DNA from 2 places in the Pueribacillus theae genome. Region 2 is predicted to be linked to the other one. Evidence: predicted binding sites of a transcription regulator. Region 2 holds the regulator's gene; the other holds the start of a gene.
What was found. The regulator LexA, encoded in region 2, represses DNA repair genes until DNA is damaged. The targets are predictions, from matches to a motif close to CGAACATATGTTCG.

Region 1 (16,082 bases), on a different contig from region 2:
GGTGACATCGAAATTGTCGAAACTTCACTGCCTATTTTAGTAACTGCTCAACAAGGGTTGAATGAACCGCGTTACCCATCTTTACCAGGGATAATGAAAGCGAAGAAAAAACCTCTTGAAGAAATCGACTTAGATGATCTTGATCTTGATGAAGATGATTTGGAAGCAAAAACTGAAATCGTTGACCGTTATCTTCCACCAGCTAAACAAGCAGGTAAAGTACTCGAAGGCGAAATTAGCGATCAAGTCCAAGAACTCGTTAGCCTTTTAAGAAACGAAGCCAAAGTTATTTAACTATATGTACAAGTTTTCCGGTTTTTGAACAACTTCAATTAATCCAGTCTAGAGAGACCATTTATACGGAGGGATAGTAATGGCAAAGAAAGTATTAGTGTTAGGAGAAGCTCGAGAAGGCGAATTGCGAAACGTTTCCTTTGAAGCGATTGCAGCTGGTAAGGACGTTGCAGCAGGTGGAGAAGTGGTAGGAGTTATCTTTGGAGAAAATGTTACAGAACTTGGCAATGAAATGATTACATACGGTGCGGATCGCGTCATCGTTGTTAACAACGAAAAATTAAAAAACTATACACCTGACGGCTATTCCCAAGCACTTCTTCAAGTCATTGAAAACGAAAGTCCAGAGGGCATCGTTATGGGCCACACTTCTATCGGGAAAGATTTGTCGCCAAAAATTGCGGCTAAATTAGAAGCCGGACTTATCTCTGACGCAACGGGGGTTGAAGCTGACGGCGATGATGTCGTGTTTGTTCGCCCAATTTATTCAGGTAAAGCTTTCGAAAAGAAAAAAGTAAAAGAAGGCACTGTTATTGCGACTGTACGTCCTAACAACATTAAACCGCTTGAAAAAGATGAATCAAGAAGCGGAGAGGTTTCTGAGCTTGACGTTGATATTAAAGACTTGCGCACAATCATTAAAGATATCGTTAGAAAAACTTCAACAGGCGTTGACCTTTCAGAAGCCAATATTATTGTTTCAGGCGGACGCGGTGTGAAAAGTGCGGAAGGTTTTGAACCTCTTAAAGAGCTCGCTGACGTTCTCGGTGCAGCTGTAGGTGCTTCACGTGGTGCATGTGACGCAGGCTATTGTGATTATTCACTTCAAATTGGACAAACGGGTAAAGTTGTTACACCAGATTTATACATTGCTTGCGGTATCTCTGGTGCGATTCAGCATTTAGCTGGTATGTCCAACTCAAAAGTCATCGTTGCGATCAACAAAGACCCTGAAGCAAATATCTTTAGTGTTGCTGACTATGGCATTGTAGGCGACCTATTTGAAGTTGTACCATTGCTAACAGAAGAATTTAAAAAGGTTCTATAAAAAACGGGCAGAATGCCCGTTTTCTGATCTGCATCTCGCTTCAAGAATAGATAGGCAAAAAAATAGCACCCTATATAAAAGAGTGTTATACTTTCTCTAGAATGTGCAACAAGTATATCAAGGAGGTAAATTGAATGGCGATTGAACATGTAACCGATAGAAATTTTTCTGATGCAACAAAAGAAGGCCTTGTGTTGGCAGATTTTTGGGCTCCATGGTGCGGCCCGTGTAAAATGATTGCCCCAGTATTAGAAGAAGTGGACGCTGAAATGGGCGAGGACGTAAAAATCGTAAAATTGGATGTTGATGAAAACCAAGAAACAGCTGGAAAATTTGGTGTAATGAGCATCCCGACACTCATTGTTTTCAAGGATGGCGAACCAGTTGATCAACTTATTGGGTTTCAACCGAAAGAAGCGTTGGTCAGCACGTTGAAAAAGCATCAATAAAGCGAGACTTATCGGGGAGTTAGCGTCCGTTACCCCACTTAGGCTTCTTCGAAATCTCTAAATCTTGAAGCAGGGGGCTTACGGACAGTTGCAACGGGATAAAAGGATAAGTCATGTCTATCACTAAAGCCTGTCGGTTACACAGGCTTTTTTATATATTCGCAAAAAGGATGACGGAACGATGTCATTAAAAGATAAACTAGCTGTTCTTCCAGATGAACCAGGCTGTTACTTAATGAAAAACAAATTTGGTGAAATTATTTATGTCGGGAAGGCGAAAGTGTTAAAAAATCGGGTACGCTCTTATTTCACTGGGTCCCATGATACGAAAACCCAGCGGCTCGTCAGCGAAATTGCCGATTTTGAATATATCGTTACATCTTCAGATCTTGATGCTCTTTTGCTAGAATTGAATTTAATTAAAAAGTACGATCCAAAATACAACGTGATGCTAAAGGATGATAAAAGCTACCCTTATATTAAAATTACCGCAGAAAAACATCCTCGATTAATCATTACGAGGAAGCTTAAAAAAGATAAAGGAAAGTATTTTGGCCCCTATCCAAATGCATATGCAGCTCAAGAAACGAAAAAATTACTTGACCGAATTTTTCCGCTTCGTAAATGCCGTTCAATGCCTAAGACGGTTTGCCTATATTACCATATTGGACAATGCTTGGCACCTTGCGTAAAAGATGTTTCAGAAGATAAAACAAGAGAAATGATTGAAGGCATTACACGTTTTTTGAGTGGAGGCTATCATGAAGTAAAACAATTAATACAAGAGAAAATGCTAAAAGCATCAGAAGAGATGAATTATGAAAAAGCAAAAGAGTATCGGGATCAAATATTGCATATCGAAAAGGTAATGGAGAAACAAAAGATCATATTACATCATGCGACGGACTGTGATATTTTCGGCTACGCTTACGATAAAGGCTGGATGTGTGTACAAGTATTTTTTATACGGCAAGGCAAATTAATTGAAAGAGATGTCTCCTTATTCCCGTTTTACAATGAAGCGGAGGAAGACTTCCTTACGTTTATCGGAAAGTTCTATTTACAAAAAAATCATCCTGTTCCAAAAGAAATTCTTTTGCCGAAAACGATTGATAAAGAATTGGTTAGCAAGCTCCTAAAAATACGTGCAACCCAACCGCAAATAGGAAAGAAGAAAGAGCTTGTTGCTCTTGCGAAAAAGAACGCTAAAATTGCTTTAGATGAAAAATTCGCGCTCATTGAGCGGGATGAGGAACGAACGATAAAAGCTGTTGAAGGATTGGGTAAAATCATTGGCATCGACCCGCCTTATCGAATCGAGGCTTTCGACAACTCGAATATTCAAGGAGCAGATCCTGTGTCGGCAATGGTTGTTTTTACCGATGGAAAGCCCGATAAAAAAGAGTATCGAAAATACAACATAAAAACCGTGGAAGGTCCTGATGATTATGCATCAATGAAGGAAGTCGTAAGGAGAAGGTATTCCCGGCTGCTTAAGGAAAACGGCCGCCTTCCCGACTTGATTATTATCGATGGGGGAAAGGGACAAATTTCTGCTGCCCAAGACGTCCTTGAAAACGAGCTTGGCTTATCGATTCCAATCGGCGGGTTGGCAAAGGATGACAAGCATCGATCATCCCATCTTCTAATGGGTGCTCCGCCTGAACCTGTTACGATGCGGAGAAACAGTCAGGAATTTTATTTGTTGCAGCGGATTCAAGATGAAGTCCATCGTTTTGCTGTTACTTTTCACAGAGATACTCGCGGGAAATCAATGCTTAAATCAACCTTGGATGATATACCTGGGATCGGCCCTAAGCGGAAGAAAATGCTGCTAAAGCACTTTGGTTCCATAAAAAAAATGAAACAGGCGTCCCTTGAAGACTTCATTTCGGCGGGAATGACTGAAAAGCTGGCGAAAACAATTATGGATCATCTTAAAAAGGATGTTCAAAAAGTCCGGGAACGATAGGCTGCGAATCTCTTCGTCAGCTTGCTCTTCCGCTCCTCACTTAATTGAAAGGAGTTATGCACCTGCGCGTCTACAAGCATTGCTCCGAAGCATGCTTCCTCGGTGCAACTCGCAGCGGATCATAGAAGTATCGCTCGTCGCTGCGGTGCTGCTCAGAGCTACGCTTCCTCGACGGAGCCAGGATGGCGACATTTCAACGTTGGCCACAAGGATGTGGCCTGCCTTTAGTTGAAATACCCTCTCGTTGTCCTCCTTTTTGAACACATACTAAAAAGAATAAACATAGTGCATTTGTCAACGCACTATGTTTAGATTCATCTTATTTTATCTTTTAAATTTGATTCGACTGTAAATAATACAACATCCTTTTTTATTTGCTCAAACGTTTCGGTTGTACAGCGATTCATGTTTTGAACCTGCTCGGCCAAAAAACCTGCTTCAAGTTTGAAATGGGATGAATGATTGTAACTTGGATTTAATTCGAATAACATTTTACTTTGCTTTGAAGAAATAACCGAAAGTTCGCCCCATGCCGCTTCATGAAAGAATTGGCAAATTTCTTCAGCGCTTGACAATGGATATTTTCGGGCGAGGTGTTTTCCTGCCCAATAAAGGATTGGTTGCTCTTCTTTGCCAAGGAGTTCAGGCAATAATTCGTTTCTCAATAACGTATAAGCAAAGGGTGAAATGAGTTCTTCTTTTTTTTCTTTTGCATGTTGCATGATAATTGCCCCCTTTTTTAACTAACACTATTATAAAGCCAGTGGCCTTAAATGAAAAATGAAAAATGACGTTATCTTGACGCTAATGTTCCATGGGGTTACAATAAACTTGTCACATTTTAGCGACAAATCATATGTTGTGTGGGAAGAACAGTTTTTTAGCCGACGTAATCAATTTACAACAAAAATTTCTTTCAAAAGGGGGCAAAATACATATGGCGGCAACTCGAGATTTTGCGAGTCGCAGACTTCATTCGCTGTTAGGTGTGATTCCACTTGGCGTGTTTTTATTTCAGCATTTAACAGTCAACTATTTTGCGACTAGGGGGCCAGAGGCATTTAATAAAGCTGCTTCTTTCATTTCAAACTTACCGTATTTATATGTGCTCGAGTGGGTTATCATTTACCTCCCACTGCTTTTTCATGGTATTTATGGCGTTTACATTGCGTTCCAATCAAAAAATAATGCATCAAAATATGGTTATTTCAGAAATGTCATGTTTTTGTTGCAGCGTGTCTCGGGTATCATTTCATTAATTTTTATTGCATGGCATATTTGGCAAACCCGTATCCAAGTCATGTTTGGACAAGAAGTTAATTATGATATGATGCATGAAATTTTAACAAATCCGGGCTGGCTTATTTTTTATCTAATTGGTGTCATTACTGTAATCTTCCACTTTTCAAATGGTTTGTGGTCTTTCTGTGTAAGCTTTGGTTTTATTGTAACACCGAATTCCCAAAGAGTGTTTACGTACGTTTCTCTCATTGTATTTATCATACTCGCAATCATTGGAGTAAGTGCGATTTTGGCATTTGTTTAACTTTATTTAGCAGGGTTGAAACCCTGCTAAATAAAGTTAAAGCCTCCGGCGGATGTCACAGGTTTTTTAGTGGAGTTTATCGAGCTAGCTCGATAAAAATCTGGACGCAATTACGCCGAGGCGCAATTGATTATTAGAATAGAAGTTCGAAGGGGGCTGACACAATGAGCAAAGGAAATGTTATCATTGTCGGCGGTGGCTTAGCAGGCTTGATGTCAGCAATTAAAGTTGCAGAAGCCGGTGTAAACGTCGATCTTTTTTCAATCGTACCTGTGAAACGTTCCCACTCTGTTTGTGCACAGGGTGGAATTAATGGTGCTGTAAATACGAAAGGTGAAGGCGATTCGCCTTGGATTCATTTTGACGATACAGTGTATGGCGGTGATTTCCTTGCGAATCAACCACCAGTTAAAGCGATGTGTGAAGCTGCTCCAGGCATTATCCATTTGATGGATCGTATGGGTGTAATGTTTAATAGAACACCTGAAGGATTGCTTGATTTCCGTCGATTCGGCGGTACGCAGCATCATAGAACCGCATTCGCCGGTGCAACAACCGGCCAACAGTTGCTTTACGCATTGGATGAACAAGTTCGCCGCCACGAAGTCGCAGGACTTGTTACAAAATATGAAAACTGGGAGTTTTTATCAGCTGTTATTGATGATGACGAAGTTTGTCGCGGAATCGTCGCTCAAGATATGAAAACTTCTGAAATTAAATCTTTCTCAGCCGATGCTGTTATTATGGCAACTGGTGGTCCTGGCATTATTTTTGGCAAATCAACGAACTCTGTCATCAATACTGGATCTGCTGCTGCTTCTCTTTATCAGCAAGGTGTTATTTATGCGAATGGTGAATTTATTCAAATCCACCCGACGGCAATTCCAGGGGACGATAAACTTCGCCTCATGAGTGAATCTGCCCGTGGGGAAGGCGGAAGGGTTTGGACATACAAAGATGGGAAACCGTGGTACTTCCTAGAGGAAAAATATCCGGCATATGGAAACCTTGTGCCGCGTGACATTGCAACAAGGGAAATTTTTGATGTGTGCGTCAATCAAAAACTTGGGATAAACGGCGAAAACATGGTCTATCTTGACCTATCTCATAAAGATCCGCATGAGCTTGATGTTAAACTTGGCGGGATTATTGAAATTTATGAGAAATTTGCAGGAGACGACCCGCGTAAAGTTCCAATGAAAATTTTCCCTGCTGTCCACTATTCGATGGGCGGAATGTGGGTTGATTACAACCAAATGACAAACATTCAGGGTCTGTTTGCTGCAGGCGAATGTGACTACTCTCAGCATGGTGCGAACCGCCTCGGCGCCAACTCACTTCTATCGGCAATTTACGGTGGAATGGTCGCTGGGCCGAATGCGGTTGAATATATTAGCGGATTGGACAAGTCGAGTGAAGATATTTCTTCTGATGTCTTTGATCGCCAAGCACGCCAAGAACAAGAGAAATTTGATAACATTATTGCGATGGATGGAAGCGAGAATGCATACGTCCTTCATAAAGAACTTGGGGAATGGATGACAGACAATGTTACAGTCGTTCGCGAAAATAAAAAGTTATTGGAAACAGATGAAAAAATCCAAGAATTAATGGATCGTTACAAACGCATCAATATTAACGATACTTCAAAATGGAGCAATCAAGGAACATTCTTCACTCGCCAACTTTGGAACATGCTTCAGCTTGCTCGTGTCATTACACTTGGCGCTTACAACCGTAATGAAAGCCGCGGGGCACATTACAAGCCTGAATTCCCTGAACGGAACGACGATGAATGGTTGAAGACGACAAAAGCCATCTTTAACCCAGAGAAAAATGCCCCAGACTTTGAATATGAAGATGTTGATGTCTCACTAATTAAACCGCGGAAACGCGACTATACGAAAAAACATGAAGTAGCGGAGGGGAATGAAAAATGAGTGAAGAAAAAATGGTTCGATTTATCATCACTCGCCAAGACTCACCTGAGTCTTCCTCTTATCAGGAGGAATTTCAACTTCCTTATAGACCGAACATGAACGTCATCTCCGCTTTAATGGAGATACGCAGGAATCCGGTGAATGCAAAAGGGGAAAAGACAACGCCTGTTCAATGGGAAATGAATTGTCTTGAAGAGGTGTGCGGTGCTTGTTCAATGGTGATTAATGGAAAAGCGCGACAATCTTGTACAGCCCTCGTTGATAAGTTGGATCAGCCAATACGTCTTGAGCCAATGGCGACTTTTCCGGTTGTTCGCGACTTAGTCGTTGATCGGAGCCGCATGTTTAATGCAATGAAACGAATTAAAGCGTGGATTCCGATTGACGGAACCTATGATTTAGGACCTGGTCCACGTATGCCTGAAAGACAAAGACAATGGGCATATGAATTGTCGAAATGTATGACGTGCGGTGTTTGTCTAGAAGCATGCCCGAATGTAAACGATCGATCCGACTTCATTGGGCCTTTTGCACTTTCTCTCGTCCGTCTGTTTAATACTCATCCAACAGGCGCAATGCATAAAGAAGAACGGCTTAACGCATTAATGGGTGAGGGCGGAATAGAAGACTGCGGAAACTCACAAAACTGTGTTCAATCATGTCCGAAAGGCATTCCGCTTACAACGTCGATTGCTTCAATGAATAGAGCGACGACACTGCAGATGTTCAAAAACTTCTTTGGAAGCGACAACCTTTAAAATCTATAATTTTACAATAGAGTCTCCCCCAAGGAGGCTTTTCTTTTTTTTCACATGAAAATGCAACAAGTCATATACTAATTGAGACTAAACCTATCTCTTTTGAAAACAGTTCCTAAAGCCCGCGCAAGGAGGGTGGAACCGTTGAAAAATCGTTATCGACCGAAACCGCTTCTTACGAAAAGAGAACGAGAAGTATTTGAGCTACTAGTCCAAGACAAAACGACAAGAGAAATCGCGAAAGAATTATTTATCAGCGAAAAAACGGTAAGAAACCATATTTCAAATACAATGCAGAAATTAGGAGTGAAGGGGCGCTCTCAAGCGGTAGTCGAGCTACTAAGGCTTGGGGAATTAGAAATATAGAAGAATTCCGGTTTCCTTCCCTGGAAGCCGGGTTCTTTTTTCGATAATGATAAACATATATACGTTGAACAAAAGAATTTTAAACACAGTTGGTCTGAGTTTGGCAAAGATGCTTTCTCAAGACACTTCGAGACCTTCCGAACGACTGAAAGGAAAAGCAATGTTGGCCGATCTTCGGTTTCTTCGTTTAGCTATCAAAAGATTGCTATTAAAATCTTTTGTTCATTTGATATATCTGGGTTTTTGTCAAACAAAGTGAGCAACTCCACTTTGTTCTTCTCCGAGCATTTGACTTAAAATCGAAAACACCTCCTGTACTTATGTTCAGGAGGTGTTTATTAATTTCCCTTAAAAATTTGAAGATGTTTAGGCTTTACAAAAACTTCTTCTCCTGTTCGAAGCTTTAAATCTTCGTATTCTTCTTTTGTTAATTCAACTTCTAAAAATTGATTCGTATCCTTTCTTTTCAATTCGATATGAACCGCTCTTCCGACTGTATGAATATGTGCAATTGTCGCTTTTATTGCTTCTTTTAATGAACCATTCCGTACGATGGATAATTCATGTGGGCGAACATAGCCAAGTGCTTGATCGTTTTCCGAATGAGTAACATCTGGTACTGGCAATTCAGCATCCCCGTTAAAAAGTTTTCCATTTTGCACTCTTCCTTTAAATACATTGACATTGCCTAAAAAATTGTATACAAATGGGCTGTTTGGTTGTTCATATACTTCGTCTGGACTTCCAATTTGTTCGATTTTGCCTTCGTTCATGATGACAATTCGATTCGCTACATCAAGCGCTTCTTCTTGATCATGTGTGACAAAAATGCTTGTGATCTGAAAGTCATCATGCAGTTGCCTTAGCCATCGTCTAAGTTCTTTTCTTACCTTTGCATCCAATGCTCCAAAAGGCTCATCTAACAGCAACAGCTTTGGCTCGACGGCTAGCGCTCTTGCTAATGCGACCCGCTGTTTTTGTCCCCCTGACAATTGTGCTGGATAACGGTTCGCAAATGCCTCAAGTTTAATAAGTTGGAGTAGTTTATTCACTTTTGATTCGATTTCTTTTTTTGAAGGACGTGTTTTTTTGGGAAGTACTTTTAAACCGTATGCGATATTATCAAATACCGTCATATGTTTAAAAAGTGCATAATGTTGAAAAACATACCCGACTTTTCGCTTTGCAGTATGAAGATGTGTAATTTCTTTTTTTCCAAAATGGATGATCCCTTCATCGGGATCCTCAAGCCCCGCAATAATTCGAAGCAGAGTCGTTTTGCCTGAACCCGATGGTCCTAATAGCGCTACGAGTTCACCTGTTTGAATTTCAAGATTTATCTGTTTCAGTGCATGAAAAGAACCGAATGTTTTCGTAACATTTTCGATTAAAATACTCATTGATCTTGGCCCCTTTTACGATTGGATTTTAGATTTCCATTCAATAAAATTCTTTATGAGGAGCGTAATAATCGCGAGGATCGACATAAGTGAAGCGACTGCAAATGCAGCTGTAAATTGATATTCGTTGTATAAAATTTCTATATGCAGCGTCATTGTATTTGTTAAGCCGCGAATATGGCCTGAGACAACGGAAACTGCTCCGAACTCACCGATGGCGCGTGCGCTACAAAGGATAATCCCATACAGAAGCCCCCATTTAATATTTGGTAACGTAATGTAAAAAAAAGTTTTCAATCCATTTGCCCCTAATGATAAAGAAGCTTCCTCTTCAGCTTTCCCTTGCATTTGCATGACTGGAAGTAATTCTCTTGCAACAAATGGAAACGTCACAAAAAGTGTGGCAAGGACAATTCCAGGAACAGCAAAAATAATATGAATGTTATGTGAAATGAGCCATTGCCCTAGTAAACTTTGAGCTCCAAATAGGAGGATGAAAACAAGACCTGCTATGACCGGTGAAACCGCAAATGGAATATCGATGATTGTCGTTAATATACTTTTTCCTTTAAAATCAAACTTTGTAATTAGCCAAGCAGCGATGATGCCGAACAGAGTGTTAAGCGGTACGGTTATCAAAACTACGAGCAGCGTTAGTTTAACCGCTGAGAGTGCATCTGGATCTGCATTAGAGGCTAAGTAAGCATTCACACCTTGATCAAAAGCTTTCATAAAAATCGCAATGAGCGGCAAGATTAAGAATATGCTTAAGAACGTGATTGTTAGGATGATCAGAATGAACCGAATGAAGAACGGTTCAGAATTTGCCGTTGATTTACCAACGTATCCCGCCATTGTAAATCCCCCTTACTATTGCATGAATTTTTTATTTGACCACCACTGCATCCCGTTTATAAACAAGAGAATGATAAACGACATAATGAGCATCACCACAGCAATTGAAGTTGCTCCTGTGTAGTCATATTGCTCAAGTTTTGTCATGATGATAAGCGGTGTAATTTCTGTTTTCATTGGCATATTTCCTGCAATGAAAATAACAGAGCCATATTCGCCTAACGCCCTTGCAAAAGCGAGTGCAAAGCCAGTTATAATAGCGGGAAGTAATTCTGGAAAGATGACCTTTAAAAAAGTTTGCAACCGGTTTGCCCCTAAAATGGCTGATGCCTCTTCCAATTCTGTTTCAAAGTTTTGTAAAACAGGTTGCACCATTCTGACGACAAATGGCAGTCCAATAAAGATTAAGGCGATCGTAATTCCAATTGGAGTAAAGGCAATTTTAAAAGAAAAAAATTGTCCGAGCCAGCCGTTTTCAGCATAAAGTGTTGTTAACGCAATCCCTGCAACGGCAGTCGGCAAGGCAAAAGGCAAATCCACGAGTCCATCTATTAATTTCTTGCCGGGGAATTGGTATCGAACGAGCACCCAAGCGATGATGACGCCAAAGATTGCATTTATGCATGCGGCGATGAAGGAAGCACCGAAACTTAATTTATAAGATTCTACGACTCGAGGTTCAACAATGGTTTCCCAAAATTCGCTCCAACTCATCATGGATGTATAAAAGAAAATCATTGAAAGTGGCAATAGTACGAGAAGGCTAATATAAAGCATTGTAAACCCAAGTGATAATCCAAACCCAGGGAATACACTGAGTCTTTTTATTTTCCTGTTTTTCTTCTTCATGCTGTCACCTTCGTTTCGAAGATGGGGATGTCTCATTGAACAAACTGAGACAATCACCCATCAATTTTTAAAAATTATTTTTGAGGCAAGTAAATGTCATCAAATGTGCCACCATCATTGAAATGCTTTTCTTGGGCTTTTTTCCAGCCGCCAAAGTCTTCATCAATTGTGACGAGTTTAATTTCCGGAAATTGATCTGTGTACTTTTTCAGAATATTCTCATCACGGGGACGGTAATAGTTTTTTGCTGCAATTTCTTGTCCGGTATCTGAATATAGAAATTTTAGATAGGCTTCTGCGACTTCAGCTGTCCCTTTTTTTTTGGCGATCTTATCAACCACTGCTACCGGCGGTTCGGCTAAAATGCTAATAGTGGGGACGACTATTTCAAACTCTTCTTTTCCTAACTCATTGATTGATAAGAAGGCTTCATTTTCCCAAGCGATTAATACATCACCGAGACCGCGTTCAACAAATGTAGTGGTAGCACCTCGTGCACCAGAGTCGAGAACTTCTACATTTTTATAAATTTTGCTTACAAATTCCTTAATTTTTGTTTCATCATTATGATATTTTTCTTTTGCATACGCCCAAGCGGCAAGGTAATTCCAGCGGGCGCCTCCGGAAGTTTTCGGATTCGGTGTAATGACCGAAACATTTTCTTTCGTCAGATCATCCCAATCTTGAATGTTTTTTGGATTCCCTTTGCGAACTAAAAAAACAATCGTTGAAGTATACGGCGTAGAATTATGTTCCAGGCGTGATTGCCAGTCTTTCTGCAACAGATCGCGAGTATTCGCAATTTCATCGATATCACCGGCAAGAGCAAGAGTTACGACATCTGCTTCTAAACCATCAATTACAGATCGGGCTTGTTTACCAGATCCTCCATGTGATTGCTGAATGGCCACTTTTTGCCCTGTTTCTTTTTCCCAATATTTAATAAATTCTTGATTAAATTCTTCATATAATTCACGAGTCGGATCATAAGAAACATTTAAAATTTCTAGCTTTTTCTTATCTCCTGCAGTTACGTCTTGATTCGTTTCTTTTGTATTGCACCCAGTTAAAATGACGATGACAGAAACGGCAACGCTGAAAAATTTGGTTAAAGTTACTTTCATTAAAATTAATTATCCTCGCTTTCAAATATTTTCGAAACAATAAACTGCATTATAATAGTCAAATCAACTAATGAATGTTACTAAAAGATTGATTTATTAAGGCTGTCTGATTAACGAAGTAAGCTTGATTACAATTGTTGAATTGGCTGTATTTTCTTTGTGGCAATCGAATTTTTTGGTTTTCAATTCCATGGTTTGGCATATTTTCACCTCCGTTCTCATTGAAATAAAAAAGACTCCATGAAATCATACTTATGTATGTTCTCATAGAGCCTTCAGTTGACTGATCAGCAAACTTAAAACAAACTATTCCAATAGGATATATATAAATGCATAGTAGCGATTATTTTAAAAAATGTCAATACATTTTTAAGCTCAATGCATAGGACATAGATAAGAATATTAAAAAAGTAATATACTTATTATTTCTGTTACAAAAACCAAATTGCCTTGCAACTGATTGAAAAAAAAAGCAAAATGGAAACGTGAGACTTTTATTACTAGAAAAACAAGAGGCGAATATTGTGAATAATAATCCAATCGGAGTCATTGATTCAGGTGTTGGCGGGTTAACAGTTGCTAAGGAAATGATGAGGCAGCTTCCAAAGGAAACAATCTATTATGTAGGAGATACGAAAAGATGCCCTTACGGATCACGTTCTGAGGATGAAGTGATCGAATTTACATGGGGAATGGTCAGTTTCTTACTGGAAAAAGGGATTAAAATGCTTGTCATTGCATGCAATACAGCGACAGCTTTTGCGCTCGACACCATTAGAGAAAAAATAAATATTCCTGTAATCGGCGTCGTACATCCAGGAGCGCGAAGCGCCCTAAAAGTAACAAAAAACAAAAAAATCGGCGTTATCGGCACGGAAGGAACAATAAATAGCAAAGTTTATGAGCATGCATTAAAAAGCATAAATAGCCGTGTTGAAATAAATAGCAAAGCATGTAAACCTTTTGTTCCGCTCGTTGAAAGCAATTGTCTCGATGGGGAAGCAGCAATGAGCATTGTACGTGAACAGCTATCTTTTTTTCAACAAACTTCGATTGACACACTTATATTGGGCTGCACACATTATCCGTTATTACAACCGCTTATTCAAAGAGCAATCGGGGAAAATGTAGCGATTATTTCTTCAGGGGATGAAACTGCAAGAGAAGTTAGCACCATCCTGTATCATAGTGAATTACATACAACTGAAGAACACCCGGAGCATAAGTTTTTTACGACAGGAAGCAGCGATGTTTTTTCCGCAATTGCTAATCAATGGTTTGACACAATTTTAGACAACATTATTGAAATTAGTCTTTGATTAAAAACGAAAGATGTTTCTTTCGTTTTTTTTTAATAAGAAAGTGTAAATTGGCAGGTCTCTCAATTTAAACAAATCTAACCTTTCGCCTCTCACTTCCAGAAAGAACGCGTTAGCGTAGGTATTGCAGAAAAAAAGATTCCCGATATAATAAGAATCATGAAATATTTAAATTTTTACAAATTATACTTATGGTTCATTTGAAAGCGGATGACGACAATGATGGATAAGAGAGTATTCTTTTTACTGGGTTTTATTATGTTTTTGACGCTGACTGGCTATGGAATTGTCCTTCCCTCCTTGCCTTTTTTAGCTGACAATCTTGGGTTAACTTCTTTTCAAATGGGAACTCTCATAACGGGATGGGCGACAGCTCAATTAATTGCTGCGCCTTTTTGGGGAAGGCTTGCTGATAAGATTGGAAGAAAGCCGGTATTAATTTGCGGTTTAATCGGATTTGGAATTGCTTTTTATCTTTTATTATTCGCCAATAGTTATTGGCAGCTTTTATTGGCTCGAATGATTGGGGCATCGCTTTCCGCTGGTACATACCCTGCTGTTCTTTCCATTGTTGCCGATTCAACAAGCCAAGAACATCGCAATGTAGCGATCGCAAAAATGGGAGCAATCAATGGCCTGGGCTTTTTATGCGGTCCATCCATTGGCGGTTTTTTTGCACAGTTTAGTGTCCAATTGCCTTTCATTGTTGCAGGTACTCTTGCTTTTATAACCACACCTTTTGCATGGAAATACCTTGAAGAACCGAGTAGCGTTCATACACTTATTCGAGTAAAAACGTCTTACTTAAAGTCTTTTTCGATGCTTACAAAAAGAGGATATCGGGAGTTATATCTCGTTACTTTAGGACTTTCAATGGCGGCTTCTAGTTTTTTTGGTTTGATCGGATATTTTATGATTGCCCGTTTTGAATCGTCACCTGGCCTTGTCAGTATCGTCTTTAGTGCAGAAGCGGGTACGGCTGTTATTGTTCAGTTTTTTGTATTGGAAAGGCTTTATCGGATTTGGAATGAAGAAAGATTAAAACAGTATGGGTTAGTTATTTGTTCCATTGGCTTCATTTTAATTGCGCTCTCTCCACATTGGTTGGTTGCTGTACTTGGGAGTTCGATGATTGGGCTTGGGCAAGCATGTGTTATTCCAATTGTTGTATCATTGCTTTCAAAACTGGGAAGCTATGGCCATGGTGTAACAATGGGCATGAATGAATCGATGGATAGTTTAGGAAGAATTGTCGGACCTTTACTGGGCGGCTTAGTTTTTTCAGCCAATATCGCTATCCCTTTCTTTGGTTCGGCACTTATTATTGTTGCAGTACTTATCATGATCGTCCTTCAACAGAAAAAAAGCGGACAAAGCCTATTAATTGAAAACGAAGATTTTAAAGGAAAAATGTAGAATTTCCCCGGAAATATTTAAAAAATATTGAATTGTTTCAAGTTTGGTTGATTGCTTAGCTTGTGTACGAATAAAATCTCATTAGTTTATGACAGTAATTCGTTTCACATTTATCGAATAAAATGTTGCTGATGAGGAAGGGGGATCTCAAAAAGTTAAAAGCCATTAAAAAAACGGAAAGAAGATGAAAAGCCATGATGGAGAAAAAGGTATTTTTTTTGCTTGGGTTCATCATGTTTTTATCAATGACTGGCTACGGGATTGTTCTGCCTACACTTCCATTTTTAGCTGAACGGTTAGGTTTAACTTCTTTTCAAATGGGATCGTTGATTACAGGTTGGGCTCTTGCACAGCTTATAACCGCTCCTTTATGGGGAAGACTTGCAGATACATGGGGGCGAAAACCTGTATTAATTTTTGGCTTGCTTGGATTTACAGTAGCTTTTTTTCTTTTAATCTTCGCAAATTCTTATTGGCAGCTTCTAGTGGCAAGAATGATTGGTGCTGCTTTATCCTCAGGGACGCACCCGGCTGTTTTCTCGATCGTTTCGGATTCAACGGATCGGAGAAATCGGAATATTGCGATTGCGAAAATGGGAGCGTTAAATGGCCTTGGCTTTCTTTGTGGTCCTGCAGTAGGAGCGTTCTTTACCCCTTTTGGCGTCATAGCTCCATTCATTGTCGCCGGATCGTTAGCATTTTTGACGTTGCCATTTGCTATGAAATATCTGAGGGAACCTCATGAA
Region 2 (16,082 bases):
TTCCTCCAACACCCCAGCCAAGTACGCCGAGTCCGTTAATCATCGTTGTATGGGAGTCAGTTCCAACAAGTGAATCAGGGAAAGCTTCCACTTCTCCGTTTTTATTTTCTTTCGTTTGGACGACGGAAGCTAAGTATTCCAAGTTTACTTGGTGAACGATTCCTGTTGCTGGAGGCACTGCACGGTAGTTATCAAAAGCGTTTTGTGCCCATTTAAGGAATTTATAGCGTTCTTGGTTCCGCTCAAACTCTTTTTCCATATTAAATTTTAGTGCATCTGGTGAAGCATATTTGTCAACTTGTACCGAGTGGTCAATAACAAGGTCAACAGGGATTTCCGGGTTAATTTGCTCAGGATCTCCGCCCATATCAGCCATCGCGCCGCGAAGTGATGCCAAATCAACGACAGCCGGAACACCTGTAAAGTCTTGCAAAATAACTCTTGAAGGCTTAAATGGAACATCAATCTCTTTGACATCTTCTGTGCCCCATTTTGCCAAATTCTCGACATGTTCTTTTGCGATCACTCTTCCATCATATTGACGCAAGACCGATTCTAGAAGAACTTTAATAGAATATGGCAGCTTTGAAACTTTGCCTACTCCATTTTCTTCTAGGACGTTTAAGTCATAATAGTGATACGTCTTTCCATTAGATTCGAACGATTTTTTTGCGTTAAAAACATCTTGTTTCGACATAAAGTCCCCTCCTCGTAACTAATCATAAAACAAAATGTAATAATTGTCGAAAGGTATCCATATTTATTTCCAACACTTATCATACTTGATCATACTTAATAAGTAAATTTAAAGTTATTTATTAAAAATAATTACTAATACTTATGGATTATCCGTGTTTTCCACCTGAAAATATTTTCTATGAAACTACTTCTATTTAATTAAGAGAAATTCGGTTATAATTTGAAGTGTTTGTATTATGAATTAACAGGGGGAAAATTTGTGAAAAAACCATTGGCATTCGTTTTAGCTCTATCATTCGTATGCTGTCTCTTTCCTTTTCAGGCTTTTGCAAAAGTAGAAGTAAAAGATAAAGAATTGCAAGCCTACTTAAAGGAAATCGGCATGCCTGAAAGCGAGTTTGTTGAATATCTTAAAGATGTTCACGACTATAGTTTAGAAGACTTTGACGATGTGGACGATTTAAAAGAATACTTAGGAGAAGTTCTAAACGATGAAAACCTTCAGTCTTTACTTGATGAGTACGGGTTAAGCAGGGAGGAATTAGATGACCTTCTTGCAGAAATCGGTGCATCTGTAGATGATTATGTTTTTTATGATGATCTTGATTATGATGTCTCTGATTTACTATATGACGAAGAGTTAACTCCAATTAATGATGAAACGTTAAAGGACGTGCTAAGCGAATACGGATTCAAATCAAGGAATGAGCTGGAAAACTATTTAAACAAAAACGGTGACTCGATTAATAACTATGAGTCACTCGAAGATTTAGATCTGGCAATCTTTGAATATCAAATGGAAGATGAAATTAGCGAAATGCTGAAACCGTTCGGCTTGACAAAAGACGAGATCAAAAACTTGAAAAACCATTTCATGGCGATCTTCGAAAAGAACATCGAATCAGAGAACGAGGAGTTCTTCAATCGCATGGAATCAATCGGAGAACGGATGATGGGATTCGCCGATTTTGAAAGCGCAGAGGAATTGTCGGCGAAAGAAATCGCAGAACTTCTGAGCATTTGGAACGAGATGCTTGACCTCTTTGAATTAAAAACGGAATTTTATTTAGTTAAAAATGGCAAAGAGATGCCTATTTCTCTCAATCAGCTCATGAAATTGGAATCTACGGATGGGGCGAATTTGTTAATTAAATTTTTCTCAAAAAGTGGCAAGTTCTTGGCAGACATGGTGATTACGAAAGAAATGTTTGGCTCCGACCTGTTGGAACAAGCAGGTTCCAGTATCGTGAAAACGAAAAAAACAGCAAAAGAAGCACCAAAAGCAGTGAAAAAGCCATCACAAAAAGTAAAAACGGTCAACGGAGCAAAGCTGCCGAAAACGGCTTCCGATTATCTCCCAAACACATTCGCTGGACTTGCGATTCTATTATCAGGGCTTGTTCTGTTCCGTAAAATGAAAAGCGGCGGAGCCATGTAGAATGAGAAGCGCACATAAAAAGAAAAAAAGAAGAACCAAACGGCTGGTTCTTCTTTCACTATCCATAGGGATGATTTTGTTTGGACTTTGGTTCAGTGGGACAAATGCTTTTAAATTTATGGCTGGCTATTTCATCTATACAACCGGGAAAACGAGCACAGAGCCCGTTCAAGAAACACAACCAGAAAAGAAGAACGAGAAAGAAGAAACAGCCAAGACTGTAACCTATTCCGAACGTCCAGAAAAAGGAGATGTAATTGGGGATTTAAAAATTCCTAAGCTTGATGCCGTTCTACCGATCTATCATGGTACAGATGAAGATGAGCTGGAAAAAGGCGTGGGGCATTTCGCCGGCAGTGTACTCCCCGGCGAAAAAGATAATTCAGTCCTTTCAGGCCACCGCGATACCGTGTTCCGAAAGCTTGGCGATGTCGGCAAAGGCGATTTGCTTGTTGTCTCCACATCAGCCGGAGAATTTACGTACAAGATTCGCAAAGTAAAAATTGTAGATGCTGATGATCGTACAATCATCGTTCCGAAGCCTCGGGCGACCTTAACGGTCACAACGTGCTACCCTTTCGATTTTATCGGCAGCGCCCCTGAACGTTATATTCTTATTGCCGATTTAATTGAAAGCAAACTCTCTTAACGTTCCAATAGGAAAGCTTGTTGAAAATAAAGGAATCGCGTATAATATTAGACAATGATGTAAAATGCTTTTAGAGGTGATTTCCTCATGCCAGGATGGTTTATGGGCTTTATTCTATTATGGTCGGTCTTTCTTATTACAATTATCTTCATTGGCGGATTCTTTATGTTTCGCAAATTTTTAAAAAGATTGCCGAAAGAAGATGGCAAATCCATCCTTGATTGGCAAGATTATTATATAGAAAAAACACTCCATCTTTGGACAGAAGATAAAAAAGTCCTTCTAAACGAATTGGTTGAACCCGTTCCTGAATTGTTCAGAGACATCGCAAAGCAAAAAATTGCCGGTAAAATCGGCGAGCTTGCACTGAAAGAAAAAGCCCGGACCCTTGATGAAGATTTAATTATACGCGGCTATATTATTGCAACACCGAAACGAGATCATAAATTTCTAATCAAAAAATTAAATGAAAAACAAATCGACATTAAACCTTACCAAGAGCTGCTATCATAAAAAGCCCGCAAATCAATGCGGGCTTTTATAATTGCTTATTTATTTACTGCCTTATGTTTGGGCTGAAGATACTCTTCAAGCGTTATCCCCTTTTGCTGAATCATTTTTGCATGTTCTTTTCCAACATAACGTAAATGCCAAGGTTCATAGTTATACCCTGTGATTGATTCCTTCCCTTTCGGATACCGAATGATAAAGCCAAATTCGTGCGCATGGTCTTTCACCCATTTCCCTTCAACGGTGTTCTCAAAATCTTCGACTAACTTGTAGTCTACTGCCGGACTTGTCACATCCATTGTCAGACCCGTTTGGTGTTCACTTTGTCCAGCTCGCGCACTTACCCTGTTTGCTTTTTCTTCACCAACCCTCTCCGAATTGGATGCAAAGATTGCTTCTTGCCGTTCATACGAACGGTAACCGGATTGTGCATAAAGATTTATTTTATCTTCTTTCGCTTTTTTGAACAAATCCTCCAACGCTGCCGCAGCTTCTTTTCTCAACATCATTTTTTCTTCTTTGCCTTCAAATGGGAACGGAATATTTGGGTAGACTAAATCTTCAGGAATGTAATCTGCCGGCAAGTTCCGCTCTTTATTTGTCACAACTAAAAGATCATCTGGATTTGATACGATATTTTTTCCTGATCCATCTGCAGTCACTGTCTTATCCAATCGTTTATCAGCCAATACATCGACAGCCTCTTTTTCAACAGAACCTGTGTTCTGTTTCTGTTCATGTGTCATTTTTTCATCGTTTGCTTCTCCTGCATTTTTCCCTTCAGGATCGTTTTGCTCTTTCATTACGGGACTTCCTCCACAGCCAGTGGCAAATAAGAAAAGGAAAAATATTGCAGATAACACACACCACTTTTTCAATCAAAAAACCCCTTATTCAATAAAGTTGCGTACTGCCAGTTAATGCGGGATAAAATAAAGCACTCGTTTTTGAGTGCTAAACTGTTTCGTTATTTATTCATTTGATTTTGCATTGCTTTCATCATTTGATTAATCTTCTTTTGTGACGGCTTTTGACCCATTTGCATCATCATTACCCGTAGCATATTTTCATTAATCGGTGGATTCTTTTTCATATAATTCATCATGTATCTACGTGCAATAAAAAAGCCTAAAGCAACACCTGCCAGTAAGCAAAGTGCACCAACTAAAATATAGACCCACATTGCGATTCCCTCCTTGTCTCTCTCTAATCCTTGTCCATCGGGATTTCCGAACTATCTTCCTGTTGATTTTACTACAATCTTATCCGATTATACAATAGGATGAGAACGGAATCTACAAGATGTGGGAGATAAGAGGCGGCCAGCCAAATTATTTTTTTAGCTTAAACGAGGTTTTCTCGTTTGATTGGGTTTAGCCAACCGTAATTTGAATGTTTAAAATCGATAGCTAGGAAACTTGGTTCAAATTTTCGAAGGGCCTCAAAAAAGACGGACTCGGCCTCACACGAACCATATGCATAAAGCGATAAATAATTTTTTTCTGTGATAAGAACCGCTCTGCTATTGTTTTCTTCAATAAAAATTTCATATGATTTTTCTTTTTCATAGCTATGTAGTTGATCATTTAATTCAGTCAATATCACGTGATGCAAATAAGGAACAGGAATTTCGTTCGTAATATATTTTATTTGTTTCTTTACTATTGAATTGTATGGAGAAATTTTATTTTGTGCTTCGAGAAATAGCTGGTATAATTTTTCTTCTTTGCCACAGTAATTATGTGCTACTTCTTTATCCAATAAATAAATAACGTAACGCCTCATGAAGGATCCTCCTTGTTCAATAATATTTCCATTATAAACAATTTTATGAAAAATCCTTGTCGCTTCATGACGCAAGATAACACTAGTTTCGTCGAAAAAACCGCCTTATCGAAAAAAATAAGACGGTTTTTGACCATTTTCCACTCATTGATGTCTCGCTTTATTCAACAGATCCTTTACTTTTCGAACAACATTTTCAACGGTAAAACCATATTTTTCGATGATGGTATCCCCGGGTGCTGATGCTCCGAAACGATCAATGGCCAGCACATCTCCCGAATCGCCTACATATTTGCTCCAGCCTAACGAGGATCCCATTTCAATTGCCAGACGGGTTTTTATTGTTGATGGCAATACGTTTTGTTTATATTCTTCTGATTGCTTTTCGAATCGATCCCACGAAGGCATGCTGACGACATTGACATGAATGCCTTCAGCTTCAAGTTGTTCTTTTGCTGAAACGGCAAGGTTTACTTCGGAGCCAGTCGCGATGAGCAACGCATCGATTTGTGAATTGCTGCTTTTAGAAATCGTATACGCGCCTTTTTTCACCCCTTCATATGCTAATTTGTCTGTGCCGGCTAACGTTGGCAAACCTTGACGGGTTAAAACGAGCGCTGTCGGTTCATTCATGCTTTCCAAAGCCAACCGCCAAGCCGCGACTGTTTCATTTCCGTCTGCAGGACGGATAACGGATAAGCCCGGCATCGCACGCAATGATGCCAAATGTTCAATTGGCTCGTGGGTTGGCCCGTCTTCGCCTACCGCAATGCTGTCATGTGTAAATACATACGTAACCGGGAGCTTCATAAGAGCCGCCAGACGAATCGACGGCCTTAAATAGTCGGAGAAAACGAAAAATGTTGCACCAAAAACTTGTAGGCCGCCATGCAAGGCCATTCCATTGATTGCTGCACCCATGGCAAATTCCCGTACTCCAAACCAAATATTTCTGCCTTTATAGTTTTCCGCTGAAAAATTGCTTTCATCTTTTATCAATGTTTTATTTGAGCTTGCCAAATCCGCGGAACCTCCGATGAAATTAGGCAATAGTGAAGCAGCAGCGTTTATAAACTTGCCTGAAGCATCGCGTGAAGCGAGCGTGTCTTCATTTTCATTAAATACCGGCATGTGTTTCTCAAAGTCTTCAGGAAGTGTTTCGTTTAAAGCGAACTCTAATTGCTTTGCCAATTCCGGAAAAACTTGTTTATACTGTTCAAATAAAGAAATCCATTCTTTTTCTTTCTCGATTCCTTTATTTTTCAACCGGTTAAAGTGCTCCCTTACTTCTTCAGGAACATGGAAATCCGCTTCAAATTCCCATTTGTACGCTTGCTTTGTTAATCGTGTTTCTTCTTTACCTAAAGGGGCTCCGTGAGAGGCTGATTTACCAGCTTTATTTGGTGATCCAAAACCAATCGTTGTTTTTACTTCAATTAAGGTAGGCTTATTTACTTCTGCTTTCGCATCTTGCAAAGCTTTTTCCACAGCAGCGATGTCATTGCCGTCTTCCACATGGATGACTTGCCATCCATACGCTTCAAACCTTGCACCGACATTTTCTGAAAATGACAAATGCAAGTCACCATCAAGAGAAATGTCATTCGAATCATACATGACAATTAATCGGCCAAGCTTAAGATGGCCGGCCAAAGAAGCCGCTTCTGCTGAAACACCTTCCATTAAATCCCCATCGCCGCAAATGCTGTATGTATAATGATCAATGATCGGATAGCCTTCTCGGTTATAAGTAGCCGCTAAGTGGCGCTCTGCCATGGCCATCCCGACAGCCATCGCGATTCCTTGCCCTAGAGGCCCTGTTGTCGCTTCAACTCCCGGTGTATAACGGTATTCCGGATGGCCCGGTGTTTTACTTCCCCACTGGCGGAAGTTTTTTAAATCGTCCATTGTTACTTCATATCCGAACAAATGAAGCAGGCTGTATAAAAGCATCGAGCCGTGTCCGGCAGACAATACAAAACGATCTCTGTTAAACCATTCCGGATTTGCTGGATTGTGATTCATTATTTTAGACCAAAGTGCATAGGCCATCGGCGCTGCCCCCATCGGCAAACCCGGATGACCGGAATTGGCACGTTCGATCGCATCGATAGAAAGTGTCCGGATTGTATTTATTGCTGCCGCATCCAATTGATTTTCCATTTCATCTATCTACTCCTTCTATCCCGCATTGTTTGAAGTCTCTCTTTATAATAGTAATTAAATCCGCTTTATACAAGCTAACTTTTTAACAATTAATGCTTATGTCTACGTTTTTTGCTTTTTTTAAGTTTTTCCGGTGTTACGTCGTTTCCCAACTCGTCAACAACCGTTAATCCGTGAAGATGTTTTTCAAAAGCGCTGCGAAACCTCTTTAGGTACTGTCCACGAAGCTCCTTTTGTTCAATTTTTTCTTTATCTGTTAAACCTTCTGTTTTCGCTTTCTTTGCCAGTTCATTTATGCGATTTAATTCCGATTTCAATTCTATTTTCAACTCCTCACATCTTGGAAAACTCCGCTTTATTTTAACATATGGAAAAAAGATTTTCCTTAATAACGAATACAACTCGAACTTATGTTTGTAGCGAAGGGCATTATCTGATATAATTTTAAATAACAGTATAATGAGCGAGGTGCAATGATGTTAAAATTATCTACAAGGCAGCAAGCGATTTTAGATTTTATAAAAGAAGAAGTAAATACAAAAGGATATCCCCCATCAGTTAGGGAAATTGGAGAAGCGGTAGGGCTTGCCTCAAGTTCAACAGTCCACGGCCATTTGGCAAGGCTTGAGAAGAAAGGCTTAATTAGACGCGATCCTACAAAGCCTAGAGCAATTGAAATTATTGACAGAAGAGACAAATTGCCAAAGGTTGAAAGCATTAATGTTCCAATCATCGGAAAAGTAACAGCCGGCCAACCAATTACAGCTGTCGAAAATGTAGAGGATTTCTTTCCTTTGCCTAAGCATTTCTCCAGCCATGATCCGATGTTTATACTTGTGGTAGATGGGGAAAGCATGATCGAAGCGGGCATTTATGATAAGGATTACGTTATCGTTAAACAGCAGGCTACAGCAGATAACGGTGATATTGTTGTTGCCATGACAGAGGAAAATGAAGCTACTGTGAAGCGTTTTTTCAAAGAAAAGAATTTTATCCGCCTCCAGCCGGAAAACTCTGCCATGAAGCCAATTATATTAAAAAATTGTACGATTTTAGGCAAAGTAATTGGTGTATTTCGTTCTCTCGCTTAACACACAAAAATTTAGCAATGTATAAAAAGACTGTTCAACATTTGGATGGTCTTTTTATATTCATCGGATGTATTTTATACAATACACAAACGTTTCGTGTGTTGTATTTCTGTCTTACCTTGTGTTGTTTTACGTTCAATGTTTTTGTTTATATAATGTGTTGTATAGTGTACAATTGATTTAATTGATTGGCAGGTGATTCTAGGATGGAAAATGTGCTAGGAACGTTTTTAGAAGCAGTAAGGAAAGAAAAGAATTTGTCCTTAAGAGAAGCTGCGAGCAAAAGTGGGCTTGGCCATTCTTATATTAGAGATTTAGAGCTAGGCATTAATCGAAAAACAGGAAAAAAAGTCATCCCTTCAATAAATTCCTTAAAAAAAATTGCGGATGCCTATGAGCTTAATATTTATGATCTTTTGGATAAAGCCGGGCTTATCGATTTAGAGGCGCTTAGAGAAACGAACGAGTCAACCCGTTCAAGTTTAGAAAAACAAAATAATCAATCTTCCCCCTCCCCTATCCCTCTTCTTTATGAGGTTAAACCTCATATTGAGCTGTTAAATGCAGCCAATATCGAAAAATATATTTATTACCCTTTTTCCGACGGGACACAGCCTGATTATGCACTTAAAATGAAAGGGGATTCAATGGCGAGGGCGGGTATAGACGATGGCGATATCATTTATATGCGTTCATTAGATCACCCTGAATATAACGGGCAAATTGCTGCTGTTAGCATAACAGGCAATGAGGAAGGGATGATAAAACGGATAACCTGGTCTTCTAACTTTCCGATGTTTAGTCTTGTTTCAGAAAATCCAAATTACAGGACGATCAATGTTCCTTTTAATAAGGCGGAAATTTGTGGCGTTTATTTCGGACATTTTAAACCCGAAAAATTATAATATATGAGATGAACCTAAGAATTTTAATCCACAAATATAGCTTTAATCATATATTTCATCCGCGTTTTTGTAACGAAGTTTTTCTGAATGTATGCCATCAACTTTGTTAAGGGGATTTTTCTCTTCCTTTCCTTTGTTATCATCATTTGTTTCTCTTTTTTCCTCATTTTGTATAGTTGATAGATGATTAACATCCTTTTTCAAAATGATCACCTCCTATGCCGTTGCTTTTAATTTGGCCAACACGCTTGCAAATTAATCATTTGTTAAAGAAAAAAGCGATAGACATGGAATAAAAGAATTTTAATCCACAGTCGTTCAGATATTCAAACTCAAAAGACTGCTTCTCACCATTCTTTAGTTTCCTTCATATAGCTAAAAAAAACAGCACTTTTTTTGCTAGTTCGGCATCAATTTTTTAAAGTTACGACAATCACCTCTGGAAAATTAAATATCCTAAACGGAAAGAGGCTGTTTCCCAACCCGCGGTTAACGACCATATGCGTTTCCCCTGCTGAATAAATACCTGACGTGTATTTAGGAAATAAACCTTGCCCTGGAGCGACTAGGCCTCCAACAAGAGGGATTCTTACCTGTCCTCCGTGGGCGTGCCCGCTGAAAACAACATTCATTTCTTTTTCAACATAAGCTTCCATTTGCTCAGGGCGATGCGACAGTAGAAGAGCGAATGTGCCCTCGGGAATCCCTGTAAACGCCTTTTCAATATTTGTCGATGTGATCGTTTTTTCATCTTCCAATTCACTTATTCTCATCAGCGGATCATCTATTCCACCTATCGCAATGGTGCTGTTTCCCTTTTTAATAAGTTGAACGTGATTTCTTAGAACGATGACTCCCCGCTCTTCAAGTATTTCTGTTATGTCCTCTACTTTATTTGCAGAGATTTCATGGTTGCCTGTCACATAATAAACTGGTGCAATTTCCAGTAATCCATCGATAAGGTGCAGACTGTTTTCGAGGCGATAACGATTTCTATCTACAAGATCACCAGTAAAAAAAATGAAATCCGGTTCAGCATTCCTCACTTTTTTTAATAATCGATTTTGCCTCTCGCCGAAAGCTGCATCATGCAAGTCGGATAAGTGCACGATCCGCATTCCATCAAAATCTTCCGGCAAATCTTTTAAATGAATTTCTTCTTTATTTATAGTGATGATGTTGTTGTTTGCATATAAAAATAGAGCGAAAAAAAGTATCAACCCTAGAGAAGTAAACATTCTGCGCATACGTTAAAATGGTCCTTTCACATTTCATTACATTTTCGCCCTCTGCAAAAAACTTGCTATCAATTCAATGTTCGGGTAATTCATTTCTTTTAATTGGTTAATCACTTTTTCTACATCAAAACCAACGCGAATCATTGAAGTTTGAAAACCATTCTTATTAACATCTATGATGGCATAGGACGACTTATTCATGCCGTCAAAAGGTAAGCCGACACTTCCTATATTTATCAGGCATTTGCCGTCTATGTACCTGATAAATGGTTTATGGATATGAGCATATATGTAAATGTCCGCTTCGTTGGCCATCAATTTCTCGCTTAATTCATCATCACTTTCGTTTGGTTGAACGACATCAAACAAGCTAGTAGGTGTTGCATGAAAAGCATGGATTTTTATATTTTCTGCATCGAATGATAATTTCTGTTGGAAGATTTCTTAAATATTCGAGGCTCCCTTCGCCTAATTGTGATAACGTCCACTCGCGTTCTTTCGCCATCATTTCCAATGCCTGATCTGGTACTTCTCCTTTCCTTATGCCACGGACAACCCATTCATCCGCATTCCCTTTTATGACATCACAGTTCAGGGATTGAATCAGATTAAGTGTACGCTTCGGTTCAGGACCGCGAAAACAAAGATCGCCAAGAACACAAACTTTATCAACGTTTCTTTCTGCTAGATCTTGTAATACGGCATCTAAAGCGACAGCATTGCCATGAATATCCGAAATAAATGCAATTCTCATAATGGTAACCCCATTTCTGATTTTCTTCCATTCTATCATTAATGCCTCCACATTCGGCAACTGTTCAATGAACTGAAGCCACTTTTTTTGCAGCAGGCAATCGTAATCGATCATCCGGGTAATTTCCGGCTGCAACGTCTGCCCACTTTGCAAATGGAGGAGAACTTTTGCTTTCGTGCTGTCCTGTTTTGAAACGGCCCTGCGGATTTCTTCTGCTTGCGACATGCACTGAATTTTCATTTCAATCAGTTCGGACATCATGATTTCGTAAATAGTATGGTGGGACGCCCGATTGGGATCATAGAATCGGTTTCCATCGCTGACTAAATACATAAGCCGGACCCTATATCCAAAATTTGAACATATCTTTTTCGATTTTCCCAAAAAATTTTTCAGAAAATCCCATCCAAAAGGGCTATGCAATTTTATTTTATGCGTTATAATCATATAGACTAGCTATGCCAGGAAAAGTTTGGAAAATATCTTTCTCTGAAAATATTTCCGAATATGTTCCAGAGGACCATGCTGGTGACAGTTGCTCATATCTTTTTTGGGGAGAGAACAAATGGGGAAAAATAGGAAATGGAAAGCTTTTTTAATCGTTTTCGTATTATGTATCAGTTGTTTGCATCCGTTTGCCGCAATGGCAGCGGAAGCGCCTAGCCAGGGGACGGCATTGAAAAAGGAACAAACTGTTAAAGGAACATTTGGAGAACTGGGTGAGGTCCATTGGTACCAAATCAATCCGGACGCAAACGAAATCAACCAAGATTCTCATATGAAGATCAAACTCACAGGAACATTTGAAGGGAATGTATCGGTTTATCCGGATCTGAACAGGGCAAAACAGGACGAAACCTTTGATGCATACAGAGGTTACATTACAAACGGCGAACCTGTTGAAGTCATGATGCCGCATGCCTGGAAGGGGCCCTATTACATAAAGGTGGAATATTTCGGCCATTCCGAGGAGGATCCGGAACAGCAGGATGCCACTTATGACATCACATATGAAGGCATCAAACTCCCGCCAACGGACTTGGGCTTGATCGGTGAGGCATGCCCTGTTGAAGTGAGTGCAGACAAACGGGCCCTCGGTTCGAAAATTTTGACACATCTGCGCCAAATCCGGGACAACGTATTGGCCAAAACGGAAAAAGGAAAAGAATTATCTTCCATGTATTACAAAGCCGCACCCTTCCTTGTTTCGAAATTGACCTTTGACAAAAAAGCCATCAACAAAGTATACGAAGATCTGGCCGCATTAAAAGATCTCTTTGGCGACGTTGCAGAAAACGGTGAAAACAGCAGCCACGTCATTACGAAGGAAGAACAGAAAGCCATCATCAGCCTTTATGAATTCGCCATCGGGCATGTACCCGATTCCAACCGAAAACAAATCGAAAAGATTGCCGAAAATATGGACATGAACAATCTTGCAGGCAAAAAGGTTTCTGCTATTTTAAAAGAAAACGGCCTGGTTGCAGCAACAGAAAGTAAAAACCGGGTGATTGTGAAATTCAAAAATGAAAAGGGATTCCAATCGTTCCAGAAAAAATCCTTTTCCCAATTGAAACAGCGTTCTTTGAAACCATTGGCCGAAAACGGGAAAACGGCTATCAAAAACTTGTATATTGCAGAGGTGGCCGCCAATACTGAAGCAGTGGCCGGCATACTGAAAAAATTGCCTGAAGTGGAATACGCGGAACCCGTGAAAACCTATCATAAAAATTCTACCGATATCCAGTATCCTCACCAATGGGGCTTGGAAAATACCGGCCAGGAATCGGGAAAACAACATGCAGATATCCGATTTGCAAAACTTCAACCGCTTTTGAAGCAAAAACAATCGAAGCAACCCGTGAAAATTGCTGTTGTGGATACTGGTGTCGATTATACACTGGCCGATTTTGAAGGAAAAATCGACATAGAACACGATTATGATTTTGTCAACCGGGATGGGGATGCCTACGATGATGAGGGCCATGGAACCCACGTTGCCGGCATTATTGCAGCGGCTGCCGACAATCATTATTCCATGACAGGCATTCATCCGAACGCCACCATTTTACCGGTGAAAGTATTGGATGCCACCGGAAGCGGGGAATCGGACAAAATTGCATTAGGGATTAAACATGCCGTCGACAAAGGGGCAAAAGTCATCAATCTGAGCCTGGGCGGGGCGACGAGCAGAGTGATTGAAGATGTATTAAAATATGCGGCTGAGAAAAATGTCACCGTGGTTGCAGCAAGCGGGAACGACGGTGGAGAATTCTTGAATTATCCGGCCGCCTCGAAATACACGATTGCGGTCGGTGCAACGTACAGGGGTGATGTCGTATGGGATGATTCCAATTATGGGGAAGGATTGAACGGAAAAAAATTGGACCTCGTAGCTCCGGGTGTTGAAATTCCGAGCCTGCTGCCAAACGGAAATGTCACATATTTAAGCGGAACATCCATGGCCGCTCCCCATGTTTCCGCGGTTGCCGGATTATTATGGTCGGCAAACCCATCTTTAAAACCGGATGAGATCAGGCATATCGTCAATTCGACAGCCGACGATATTTCCGTGGAAGAGCCCGAATACCCCGATTTCCCGGATGACGATTTTAGTGTCGGGGAACTGGAGGCGGGGTATGATCCAGCATCCGGCTGGGGCAGGCTGAATGCCTGGGGTGCCTTAAGTATGCTTGATTTGGGGCTTTCCGTACGTCCGTTGACGGATAATGACGAAAAAATCACAGGCAAAGCAGCAAAGGGAACACAGCTTGAACTCAAAAACGGCGAAACCTTGCTTGTGAAAGGGAAAGCGGATGACAAAGGCACATTCAGTTTCAAGATTCCGCCCCAAAAGGCAAAGGAAGTTCTTCGCTTAACAGCCAAAAAAGGAGCGGCCGAAACTTCGGTGCGTGTGGTCGTCCAGGATACGCCGCCACCGGCAACTCCGACAGTCAACCGTGTCACCGACCGGGATACAGCCGTAACGGGGAAAGCCCCGGCGGGAACCACCATTACCGTTAAAGCAAATAAGAAAACATTGGGAACAGCAAAGCCTAACGATAAAGGACAGTTTAAAGTCAACATTCCAAAACAAAAAGCTGGCACCGTTCTCCATGTAATGGCTACAAGCGTATCCAAAAAAACGAGCAAACCCGCCCTGGTTACGGTCATTGACATAACGCCGCCGGAAAAACCGAAGGTCCATAAAGTAAGTGACCGCGACACCTTCGTAACCGGATCAACGGAAGCAGGCGCAACCGTATACGTAAAACATAAAGAAAAAACAATCGGCGAGAAAAAAGCCGATCGCAAAGGAACATTCAAGATCAAAATCAAAAAACAAAAAGCCGGCACCGTATTGTACGTTACAGCAAAAGACCCCGCCGGGAACACAAGCAAAGCAACCAAAATAACCGTAAAGAAATATAAAAAATAAACTCCCGCATAGCGGCCGTCCTTTTCAGGACGGCCTTCTATTTTTAATAAGAAAATGGCCTAATTTGCCCCAAAATAAAAACCGCCAAAGCCAATAGCCTCAACGGTTTACCCTCTTTTAATAAAGTGTCATATACTGTTCCCTCTCCCACGGATGGACCTGGGTTCGAAACATTTCCCATTCAATTTCTTTCGCTTTAATAAAATGCTCGGATGCATGGTCTCCAAGCGTTGACATCATCAACTCATTGTTTTTCAATTCTCTAAGCGCTTCTTTTAACGTATCTGGAAGTGCAAAGATACCAACTTGATGAAGTTCATCATCATTCATTTCGTAAATGTTAAAATCTGTTGAAGCTGGAGGGATCAAGTGATTTTCAATTCCATCAAGACCTGAAGCCAGCAACAACGCCATCGCCAAATATGGGTTTGCGGACGGATCGACGCTTCGTACTTCAATTCTGGTGCTGATTCCCCGCGAGGAAGGCACACGGACGAGCGGACTGCGGTTTTTGACAGACCAAGCAATATAAGACGGGGCTTCGTAGCCTGGTACAAGGCGTTTATATGAATTGACTGTTGGATTCGTAACAGCGGTGAATGCTCTTGCGTTTTTCAAGATACCGGCAATGAATTGCCTAGCAACCTCGCTTAAACCAAGTTCCTCTTTTTCATCATAAAAAGCGTTTTTATCGTATTTAAACAACGACATATTTGCATGCATTCCAGAACCTGCCACCCCAAATAATGGCTTTGGCATAAAGGTTGCGTGCAATCCGTGTTTCCTGGCAATCGTTTTTACAACAAGCTTGAACGTCTGGATATTGTCGCATGTTGTGAGAGCATCGGCATATTTAAAATCAATTTCGTGTTGGCCGGGCGCATTTTCGTGGTGGGATGCTTCGATTTCAAATCCCATATCCTCCAATTCCAAAACAATATCACGCCTGCAATTTTCACCTAAATCGGTTGGGGCAAGATCGAAATAACCGCCTTTATCATTCACATCAAGGGTCGGTTCGCCATTCGCATCCATTTTAAAAAGAAAAAATTCAGGCTCGGGCCCAATGTTGAATTCAGTAAACCCTAACGATTCCATTCTTTTTAATGTTTTTTTGAGAATCCCCCTCGGATCTCCTTCAAAAGGTGTGCCATCTGTTTTATACACATCACAAATCAAACGGGCCACTTTGCCCTTTTCACTCGTCCACGGAAAAATAACCCACGTATCCAAATCAGGGTACAGATACATATCTGATTCTTCGACTCTAACAAAACCTTCAATGGAAGAACCGTCAAACATCATTTTATTATCTAACGCTTTATGAATCTGATCGCGCGGGATCTCTACATTTTTAATCGTTCCAAGCAAATCCGTAAACTGCAAGCGAATAAATTTAACATTTTCC

Region 1: sdhA (succinate dehydrogenase flavoprotein subunit) is a predicted target of LexA. The motif match lies at 5,445-5,458, and genes of this name have one in related genera.

The regions. Positions count from the first base shown of each region.
Region 1 covers NZ_QCZG01000010.1:36,689-52,770, reverse strand. The annotation lists gene DCC39_RS06680 (electron transfer flavoprotein subunit beta/FixA family protein) at 1-294, shown strand, start outside; gene DCC39_RS06675 (electron transfer flavoprotein subunit alpha/FixB family protein) at 374-1,342, shown strand; gene trxA (thioredoxin) at 1,477-1,791, shown strand; gene uvrC (excinuclease ABC subunit UvrC) at 1,973-3,763, shown strand; gene DCC39_RS06660 (YslB family protein) at 4,078-4,485, opposite strand; gene DCC39_RS06655 (succinate dehydrogenase cytochrome b558 subunit) at 4,701-5,309, shown strand; gene sdhA (succinate dehydrogenase flavoprotein subunit) at 5,474-7,249, shown strand; gene sdhB (succinate dehydrogenase iron-sulfur subunit) at 7,246-8,007, shown strand; gene DCC39_RS06640 (helix-turn-helix domain-containing protein) at 8,152-8,373, shown strand; gene DCC39_RS06635 (sulfate/molybdate ABC transporter ATP-binding protein) at 8,712-9,773, opposite strand; gene cysW (sulfate ABC transporter permease subunit CysW) at 9,789-10,628, opposite strand; gene cysT (sulfate ABC transporter permease subunit CysT) at 10,644-11,477, opposite strand; gene DCC39_RS06620 (sulfate ABC transporter substrate-binding protein) at 11,552-12,601, opposite strand; gene racE (glutamate racemase) at 13,126-13,920, shown strand; gene DCC39_RS06610 (MFS transporter) at 14,140-15,336, shown strand; gene DCC39_RS06605 (MFS transporter) at 15,531-16,082, shown strand, end outside.
Region 2 covers NZ_QCZG01000002.1:156,712-172,793, forward strand. The annotation lists gene acnA (aconitate hydratase AcnA) at 1-697, opposite strand, end outside; gene DCC39_RS02215 (processed acidic surface protein) at 959-2,137, shown strand; gene DCC39_RS02220 (class D sortase) at 2,139-2,786, shown strand; gene DCC39_RS02225 (DUF2621 domain-containing protein) at 2,874-3,299, shown strand; gene DCC39_RS02230 (M15 family metallopeptidase) at 3,335-4,099, opposite strand; gene DCC39_RS02235 (YneF family protein) at 4,264-4,485, opposite strand; gene sirA (sporulation inhibitor of replication protein SirA) at 4,641-5,081, opposite strand; gene tkt (transketolase) at 5,226-7,244, opposite strand; gene DCC39_RS02250 (DUF896 domain-containing protein) at 7,337-7,564, opposite strand; gene lexA (transcriptional repressor LexA) at 7,724-8,338, shown strand; gene DCC39_RS02260 (helix-turn-helix domain-containing protein) at 8,545-9,243, shown strand; gene DCC39_RS19035 (hypothetical protein) at 9,286-9,447, opposite strand; gene DCC39_RS02265 (metallophosphoesterase) at 9,654-10,490, opposite strand; partial or broken gene DCC39_RS02270 (metallophosphoesterase family protein) at 10,518-11,235, opposite strand; gene DCC39_RS02275 (S8 family peptidase) at 11,801-14,674, shown strand; gene glnA (type I glutamate--ammonia ligase) at 14,792-16,082, opposite strand, start outside.